3 regions of the Flocculibacter collagenilyticus genome follow, and region 3 is predicted to be linked to each of the others. Evidence: predicted binding sites of a transcription regulator. Region 3 holds the regulator's gene; each other region holds the start of a gene.
What was found. The regulator sigma-54, encoded in region 3, starts transcription at its own class of promoters, with help from an activator protein. The targets are predictions, from matches to a motif close to GTTGGCACGNNNNTNGNNT.

Region 1 (3,286 bases), 1.6 Mb from region 3:
TGCAATAATTCAAACATTAACACGCTACAGGAGAACGAATAAAAATATAAGTTATTGATTTTAATTGTTTTTTACAAGTTGGCACTGTTCTAGCAATATTGACTATGAATATATCAATAGGAGGATGTTATGAAAATTAAGACGATTGCACTATTAGTGGGTTTATCAGTAAGTACTTCAGCATTTGCAGGTAATAACAAAGCAAACAGCTGGGAGAAAACAGCTCATGATGCATGGATTGATGGTAAAGCAGAAACCACCTTATTGTTAAATACTAACCTGAATTCTTTTGACATTAATACAGATGTTAAAGACGGTAAAGTTTACCTTACAGGTAAAGTAGAAAGTGATGTTGATAAGGCTCTTGCAGAAGAGTTAATCGAAGGTCTTGATGGCGTTAAGTCTGTTGAAAATAACTTAACAGTACTAAACAACAATAAAGATAAAAAAAGTGATTTTGTTCAATCATTAACTGATTCAAAAGTAACAACTGTAGTTAAAACACGCTTGTTGCTAGATTCAAACGTAAGTGGCACTGGCATTGACGTAAGTTCTAATAAGGGCATAGTAATCCTTAAAGGTGAAGTTAATTCAAGCGCAGAGCGCGACCTAGCGGTTACTATTGCTGAAAATACGAACGACGTAAAACGTGTGATTGATAAAATTAACGTTATTGAATAATTTTATTCAGATAGTAAGTTAATCACAAAACTACCTACACATACGCTGTATGTTTAATGAAACGAGGAATACAATTAGTTAATTCACAAACACATAACGGAAAACTACCGCATCCTGTTAGGTGAATGGTTTTGATTAATTGTAGTGAGTGAATGGTTGTTTCAATCATTCCTATCGAAAGAGCCAGCATTCGCTGGCTCTTTTTCGTATTTACTTTCCCCTGTTTTTCAACATGTTAAACCAAACTAAAGTTACCTGCGACTGAAAACCATAGTGTGTTTACCAACTAACGTTACCAAGACCTTTCGCTATCCTCACACCCTATATACCTAGCAATAAAATAACTGACGTCTGTTTGTGATTTGTTAGGCGATATCACTTATGCATTTTTTATGTTAAGAAAGTGATAAGCGCTGCCATTAGCAATCCCCACCAATTACTTTTTAAGTAACTAGCCCTAGTTAATTAATCTAGTAATCAATCTAGTTAATCAACCATCTAATGTGTAAATTTTACTCACTTACCGAAATTGTTTCATGTGTGTTCACTTAACAAAACAACACGAAAACACAACCTATTGATTTTAAAGGATTAAATTATTGGCACAGCCATTGCTCTATATAATGTAACTGCTGCTGTTGTACTAATTGGAATAACACAGCACTTGAGTAAAACGTGAGATGAATTGCTTACACTAGTAATAAAATTATTACTGAATATTAAATAGTCATACGCGTTTTTTCATCAAGACTATACTCAAAATATACGTTTTTAGAAACTAAGCGGGACATAGTTCAATATCAATAGCTTAGCTATTTGTAGAGGCTATACCTAGAAATAGTAGACAGAGGAGGCCATCATGGCAAGCCAAGCAAACCCTAACAAATCGAATAGTACTAACACTAAAAACAGTGCAGCAAACCCAGCAACCGCTAACGCTGCGCACGAAGATTTCTTCACTGACCGTGTTACAAGTGCATTGCATGAAACTATCGATAATTTAGCCGCTCGTGCTCATAATACCGAAGAGTCTGTTCGTAATGCAGCAAGCCAATCTGCACATGCATTAACTGAAAAGCAGCATGAACTTCAACAAAACTGGCAGAAATCAAAAGTACGCACTTTTGCAAGCAAAAACCCTGTGGCAACAGTTGGTATTGCGTTTGCAGCAGGTGCATTATTAACTAGCTTATTTTCTAAGAAGTAGGTAGTTAGATGAGCCCAACGGATCCTAAGAAAAATTCAGCTGCCCACACTGAGCCTGATATTCCTGCTGGCCAGCATAACGCAAGTATTGCAGATACTGCTGAGACAATAGAACAGCGCTCTATTACTCAATTAGCTGAACCTGATCCGTTATCATCGCTTTTAGCATCATTAGAAACCCTGTGGCAACAATATCGCGATCGGTGGGTAGCTGGCAGTAATTTGCTAGCTGCCGATTGTCGATTGTCTTTGCGAGCATTGGCCTCGACACTGATGGTCGCACTAGCTTTTTTCGCGGTGTTTACTTGTTTATGGATTGGCGTAAATGTGTTTGCTACCTACGGGTTAATTCAAGCCGGATTACATTGGACGTTAACAGGTTTAGCGATCATCGGAGTCAATACCATTGTCCTTTGGTGGCTAAAATCAACGATCCATAGCTTAACATCTGAAATTAGCATTACCCGAACACTCGACTCGGTATTTTCTCACCAACCGAAGGAGGAATCTCAGTCATGACTTTATTATCGAGCTGGTTGATTGGCAAAGAGCAACAAGAAGTTAAAGCGCTCAGTGAAACGTATGAAACTCATTGCCTAGCGCTTGATAGGCAAAAACGTGTTGTAAAATCTAAACTGTATACTCAATTACGTAAACCAAGCACAATTGCATTGTTTTTCGGCATAGGCTGTATACGTGGACTGATGTCGAATCAACAAGAGCATTCTGGAACATCTTGGACTACACAGATTTTTAGAGTGATTTCTTTAATGCGACTAGCTAGCTAGGCGCGTAACCTTTCATGTTTATTTGTATTCTATCTAAACGCTTTTTGCTCACACCGCGACAAGTGTAGTTTGATGGCTCCAAGTAAACGAGCAAGAGCAAAGAGCAAAAGCGCTTAGACGAACTTAAGAGGCAGAGTTTCTTTTACATATAATGCACTGCACATGAGTCTTCATGAGCGGTTAACTCCGCATTAGCGGCAAGGTCTTGGCTAGGTAATCCCCAATCAATCAAATTCTCCTCTTCAGCTAACTGATATAAATCACTACCGTGTACGCTGTTGATTATTTTAGCTGCACGCCATGCGGCTAAACTTAGCTGTGGTTCTGCAATGCCGTGCGAGCTTTTCCCTGCATTCACCATATAAATACGGTTATCGCTACCATGGCTATGAGAAATTTGATCAGCATAGTTCTTAATATAAAAATCTGGTGTAAGGCTTGGATTTTTCAAATCGGCTAACGTTAAACTTGGCTCTATATGCTTAAGGCACTGAGGAATGCATCGTTCAAAGCCAGTGCAAAAAATCACAATATCAGCATGAATATGGCTTACGTGGTGCGTTTGACCATGCTGTACTTCTAACTGGTAACCTTCACTATTGCTTAGCATG
Region 2 (3,286 bases), 1.8 Mb from region 3:
AAAAATCGGCACTCTTGGTTTACTCGGCCCTTCAATTGGCATGGATGGAATAGAAACACGACCATCACTAATTTCGCTCATAGATAACGTGCGGTCATTTGAGTTTGCCGCTTTCAATGCTGCTAATTTATCTTCAAGTGACATATCGTCCTGACGCTGAGCGCTTTCCAAGGCTGAGCTTAGTGCTTTATCTGAGCCAGTGCCCGCTGACTCATCTATTGCTTTATGTACGCTCGTTGAAATCAATGACGCTTTCGGTGCTGTTTTATCACTATTAACCATGTCATTAAGGGTTTGGCTGTTCTTACTTAACAATGCTTTTGTCGACTCAATCAGTGCCGTTAATTCAGCATCTTCGTTCTTTGGTAACTGTTCAGCTTGTAAAGGCTCTGCATTAGTTGACGGAGTTGCTTTACTTAATAGTGTCTCAGGGTTAGTTGTTTTAGCAGCATGAGCGCCGCTAATTGTGGAGTCATTTTCTTTTGTTGCAGCTTTATCAGCGATAGGATCAGCATCGTCATCAACTGACTTAGAGGTATGTTGATTCAATTTAGCCAACTCTTCTGCGGCTAACATCCCATTATTTTTTTCCGCTAACGCGTTAGCGTTATTTGCAGCTTCATCAGACTCATTTATTATATTTTGGACAGGATTAAACGCGCTTTTTTCTGCGCTTTGCTCACCATTTATTTCCTGAGAAGCTACTTTATCAAAGTGCGCAGCGCCAGCCTTACCTTCGAATTGCTGCTCAGCAGCACTTTCAATAATAGCGAGTATCTTAGTTGCTTCTGACTTTTTATCGTTCTCTGGCTCATGCGCAGCTGACTCATCATTTGATGAGTGCGGAGTTAAATCTTTTTTATGTTCCGATGAAGAGTCTATTTCACTCGCGCTTTTAGACTGCTCGGTCGCAGTGCTGTACTCCTTACGGTCAGACGATGTATTGCTTTGTTCAAGCTTTTGCTGCGCTATTCGTTGCTCTTGCTTCTGCTTTGCTTGTGCTTTTTCATTCTGTAATTGTTTATTATTAATTTCATTATTGCGAGCTTGCTCGTTGCGCACTTGTTCGCTTCTTGCTGCGGCATTTCTAATGTCTGTATTGCGTTGCTCTTGCCTGCCATCGGCAAGTTTTGTTGCTGCCTCACGCTTTGCATCCATTTGTTGCTGTTGTTGCCTTTGGTGAGACTGTTGCATCACTGAATTAAACTCTGAATTAGCATCTGAATTTCGTTCAGGCGCTTTCTTTGGTGCTTTAGGAGCCTCCATTTCTATAGGCTCTGGCAGTATGTGCATGGGTGTTCTCATCGATGCCTCGCAAATGTATTCGTATATTGAATGGCTACTAAATCAGCAGCAACCTAACTCTACTATCTAAACTGTGCGCTTATTCTTTTGTGGATAAACAGCTATATCCAACGTCTGTACTCAGAAGCATTCAATAACTAGGCCAAGTTTATTTTTTATGGATTTAAAATATTAAGAAAGCAGCGGTTACCGCTTCTGATTTCGAATAAACTGGTTGGTGGCAATTTCATCTAACATTTGTTGTTCTGCTTTATCTAGCCGCTCTTGCTTTGCCAGTTCATGCTTTTCAATCAGCATTTCAAGTGCTTTGCGTTTTTGTTGTTGCTTCAACCACAGCTCTTTGCGTTGTTCCACAACACGTTTTGCGGTATTAACGGCATTAATTTGCTGCTCAGATGCAGAGTCTAACTTTTTCATAAATGCTTGGTACTGATTATAAAAATTCCCTTCAATACCTTGTTGCGCTTTGTAATGAAGTTGCTTCATATAATCAAGGCGATATTGTTGAATACCTTCAAGTTTTTGCTCGTTGTCAATCAGGTGGTGCTGTGCTTGCCGTAAATCGATTCCCAGCTTATCTTCCTTATCCTGTTCTACCTGTAAAACGGTTTTTAACTGTTCAATAGCCATAAATTACTACTGAGGTTGCGCTAAAGGAATAAGCTGGTTTAACCCTGCGAGTGCTTCATCATAAGGTATGACATCTGTCATTTCTTGAGTTAAATACTGCTTTATTTGGGGCATCATATTAATCGCATGATCAAGTTGAGGGTTTGAGCCTTGGCTGTAAGCGCCAATAGATATTAAGTCGCTATTTTGTTGATAAATTGAATAGAACTGCTTCAATGCTCTAGCCTGTAATTGATGTTCCTTACTCGTCACTTGCGCCATTACGCGGCTGATTGATTTTTCAATATCGATAGCAGGGTAATGACCAGCATCAGCAAGTTGACGAGAGAGCACGATATGGCCATCTAAAATAGCTCGGGCAGCGTCGGCTACCGGATCCTGTAAATCATCACCTTCCGACAGAACCGTATAAAACCCTGTAATCGAACCTTGTCCTTCACCACCATTGCCTGCTCGTTCGATCAATTGCGGTAGTTTGGCAAATACCGAGGGGGGATAACCTTTTGTTGCTGGTGGCTCGCCCACTGCTAATGCAATTTCACGTTGTGCCATGGCATACCGCGTGACCGAATCTAATAACAGCAATACATTTAGTCCTTGATCACGAAAATATTCGGCAATCGTTACCGCCGTTTCACATCCTCTAATGCGCATTAATGGCGAGTTATCTGCTGGAGACGCCACCACCACTGAGCGTGCTCTGCCTTCTTCACCTAAAATTTCTTCAATAAATTCTTTTACTTCGCGGCCACGTTCACCAATCAAGCCAACAACAATCACGTCGGCCGTGGTACCTCGTGTCATCATCCCTAACAGCACACTCTTACCTACACCACTGCCGGCAAATAGCCCCATACGCTGACCTTGCCCTACTGTGATTACGCCATTAATGGCCTTTACACCTACATCTAAGGGGTCACTAACAGGTCTACGATTTAATGGATTAAGTGGTTCTGCTTTCGGGGAAACATGATGCTCTGTATTTAACGGGCCTTTTCCATCCAATGGCTTGCCTGAACCATCAACCACCCGCCCTAGCAACTCCATACCAACAGGAATACCGTATTTTCCAGCCTTCGGCACAACTCGCGCACCGGGTAAGACACCATGCACATTTTCACAAGGCATCAAATACGTATATTCCCCATTAAAGCCAACCACTTCAGCTTCAATATCGCCTGATACGGTTTCAACTAGGCATTGGCTACCAACTGGCGTTCGGCACCCAATGGCTTCTAGCGTTAGCCCAACAACCCGAGTTAAACGACCAGCAACAACTGGTTTGGCAGACTTCACCAGTTTGGGGTATTTGTTTAAACGTTCTTGCAATGAGGCAAGTTTTTCGGCCATT
Region 3 (3,286 bases):
AACACCCTAAGTGCTACAGTTTTCCCTGAACCAGAACGACCGCTAATAATGATAATTTTCATAAAAATTAAGCTACCTTAATTGTTAATTTACCTTCTTTCTTTGAATTACTTTAATCTAAGGTTATGACTATTTAAATACAGCGCTCTAAAATAGCTATAACTGAATACGTATCAGCACGGCTAATTGGATGTCATAATCTCAAATAACTCTTGATCAGTATCGGCTTTGCGCAATCTTTTCACCATACTTTTATCGTCAAGCATGCTAGCAACGGCTGACAACGTACTTAAATGTTCTTTACATTGCTCTTCGGGTACTAACAGTGCAAAAAATACATCAACTGGCTTTTGATCGATTGAGTCGTATTGGATCGGATTTTTACTTACTAAAAAAATTGCGACCGTTTTTTGCGTATTCTTCAAGCGGCCATGGGGAATAGCAATTCCTTTACCAATCCCGGTACTGCCTAGCTTTTCTCTTGCCATTAAACTGTCCAAAATTTCATGTTGGCTAATATCAGGCAGTTTAGTGTGTGCCAATTGGCTAATGTACTCTAAAATACGTTTCTTGCTATTAAAAAGGACTGCACATTTTGTGCAGTCCTCAGACATCAAAGTTTTAAAAGACATATTACAATAACTATTCTTTTTTAGTGGCTTGAAAGTTTTTCCTTATGTTTAATGACTTGTCGGTCTAGCTTGTCAATCAACCCATCTATCGCCGCATACATATCGTCGTGAGTGGCTGTGGCAAACAACTCTCCGCCATTAACATGGAGTTTTGCTTCCGCTTTTTGCATTAACTTTTCGGAATCCAAAATAACGTGAACATTATTGATATGATCAAAATGTCGCTCTAATTTGGAAAATTTATTATCTACATAATCTTTTATCGACGAAGTGGCATTAACGTGACGGCAAGTTAAATTGATTTGCATAAGCACTTTCCTTCTTTCATCAAGAGCTTACAGTAAGCTCTTTCTTTGGTTAGATGGAGGGATAGACAAAGACTCACGATACTTCGCAATCGTACGTCTTGCTACCTTAATACCTTGATCAGCCATAATTTCTGCAATCTTACTATCACTCAATGGCTTCGCCGCATTTTCTGCAGAGACTAATTTTTTAATCAACGCTCTGATCGCTGTTGATGAACACTCGCCGCCGTTTTCAGTACTTACATGGCTTGAAAAAAAGTACTTAAGCTCAAAAATGCCGCGTGGTGTATGCATATATTTCTGCGTTGTCACACGTGAAATGGTTGATTCATGCATATCTACCATTTCTGCCACATCGTTCAATACCATTGGCTTCATGGCCTCGTCACCATACTCAAAAAATGCCTGTTGCTGCTGCACAATACAATTCGCAACTTTGAGTAAGGTATCGTTTCTACTTTCCAAACTTTTGATAAACCATTTTGCATCTTGTAAATGAGAACGAATAAATTGCGTATCCGTAGATGACTTACTGGTTTTAGACAACGCCGCGTATTGCTGGTTAATAGTAACTTTCGGCATTGAGTCTGGATTTAATTCTACAATCCAACGGCCTTTTTTCTTCACGACTGATACGTCTGGAATAACATATTGCGGTTGTTCAGTAATCACCGCACTGGCTGGCCTTGGATTAAGGCTATGGATAAGTTGCATAACCTCTTTTAGCTGATGCTCTTTAAGCTTAGTCTTTCTTTGTAAAGTACGATAGTCACGATTACCTAATAAATCGATATATTCGTTCACAATGGTTTTTGCGTCAGACAAATAAGGCGTATCGTTGCTAAATTGACCTAACTGAATCAGCATACATTCTTTTAAACTGCGGGCTCCCACACCTAATGGGTCCATTAATTGAATACGCTTTAGTACTACTTCAACCTCATCAAGCTCTACATCGTCATCGCCTAAGCTATTCAGAATATCTTCTGTAGTAACTGATAAATAGCCTGAATCGTCAATCGCTTCAATTATCGCCATGGCGATCGTTTCATCTGTAGGGCTAAACCGGGTTAGCCTAACTTGCCATAAAATATGATCTTGAATATTATCGGTCGTTTCACCTTGAAAAACCATATCATCATTGTCGCTAGCACCAGACACTGACGCCACCGGCGCTGCACTAATATACTCATCCCATGAACTATCAACAGGCAGCTCGTCCGACATATTCTCTTGTTGAACCGCTTCCGTTGTATCCATTTCTTTTACCTCTGAAAACGTCATGTCTTCAGCTTCACCATTGGCATCTTGTTTGGTGGTTCCGTCGTTGCTGTCGCTCACTTGTTCAGGCGATGAGCCATGATCTTCTTCCACTTCAAGGAGTGGATTACTGTCTAAGGCTTCTTGAATTTCTTGTTGCAAATCTAACGTCGATAATTGCAAGAGACGAATAGCCTGTTGCAATTGTGGGGTCATGGTCAACTGTTGACCAATTTTTAACTGTAAAGACTGCCTCATAAAATCCGATAAATTCCTTTAACTAATTAACTTAACTATAGCGTGAATTGCTCACCTAGGTATACATCTCTTACGGTCTGATTTGCTAACACTTGCTCAGGTGTACCATTCGCAATTAATTCACCATGGCTCACAATGTATGCATGCTCACACACGTCTAGTGTTTCTCGTACATTGTGATCAGTAATTAATACTCCAATGCCTTTATTCTTTAAATGCTGGATAATCTTTTTGATGTCTAATACTGAAATTGGGTCGACCCCTGCAAACGGCTCATCCAATAAAATAAATTTGGGATTAGCGGCCAATGCACGAGCAATTTCTACACGACGACGCTCTCCGCCAGACAAGCTCATGCCTAGGCTATCGCGAATGTGACCAATATTGAATTCTTCTAACAACCCATCTAGCGCTTCTTCGCGCGTTATTCGGGTTAAATCGCGGCGAGTTTGCAAAATGGCCATGATATTGTCATAAACGCTAAGTTTTCTGAAAATAGATGCTTCTTGCGGCAAATAGCCAATGCCTTCTCGTGCTCTTGCATGCATTGGTTCCAATGTTAAATCTTGGTCTGCAAGCACAATGCGCCCCCGATCAGATGGTACCAACCCCACAATCATATAAAATGTAGTTGTTTTACCTGCTCCGTTCGGCCCTAACAAGCCAACTATGCTGCCAGCTGCAACATCGATACTTACATCGCGAACAACTTGACGACCTTTGTAACTTTTTGCCAGATTTTGTGCTGATAATATTGTCATTGATTCACTTATTTGTTTCGTAAACTTTTCTCAATTTTCATCAAAAGTTATGGCGTTTCAATTTTCG

Region 1: HUU81_RS04495 (DUF883 domain-containing protein) is a predicted target of sigma-54. The motif match lies at 1,280-1,298, and genes of this name have one in related genera.
Region 2: HUU81_RS05310 (flagellar hook-length control protein FliK) is a predicted target of sigma-54. The motif match lies at 1,434-1,452, and genes of this name have one in related genera.

Annotation. Positions count from the first base shown of each region.
Region 1 is NZ_CP059888.1:1,013,670-1,016,955, reverse strand. It holds gene HUU81_RS04500 (BON domain-containing protein) at 130-681, shown strand; gene HUU81_RS04495 (DUF883 domain-containing protein) at 1,541-1,888, shown strand; gene HUU81_RS04490 (hypothetical protein) at 1,897-2,406, shown strand; gene HUU81_RS04485 (hypothetical protein) at 2,403-2,675, shown strand; gene HUU81_RS04480 (lysine N(6)-hydroxylase/L-ornithine N(5)-oxygenase family protein) at 2,818-3,286, opposite strand, start outside.
Region 2 is NZ_CP059888.1:1,207,431-1,210,716, reverse strand. It holds gene HUU81_RS05310 (flagellar hook-length control protein FliK) at 1-1,305, opposite strand, end outside; gene fliJ (flagellar export protein FliJ) at 1,492-1,935, opposite strand; gene fliI (flagellar protein export ATPase FliI) at 1,942-3,285, opposite strand.
Region 3 is NZ_CP059888.1:3,426,348-3,429,633, forward strand. It holds gene rapZ (RNase adapter RapZ) at 1-62, opposite strand, end outside; gene ptsN (PTS IIA-like nitrogen regulatory protein PtsN) at 183-632, opposite strand; gene hpf (ribosome hibernation promoting factor) at 653-940, opposite strand; gene HUU81_RS15205 (RNA polymerase factor sigma-54) at 968-2,458, opposite strand; gene lptB (LPS export ABC transporter ATP-binding protein) at 2,494-3,219, opposite strand; gene lptA (lipopolysaccharide transport periplasmic protein LptA) at 3,267-3,286, opposite strand, start outside.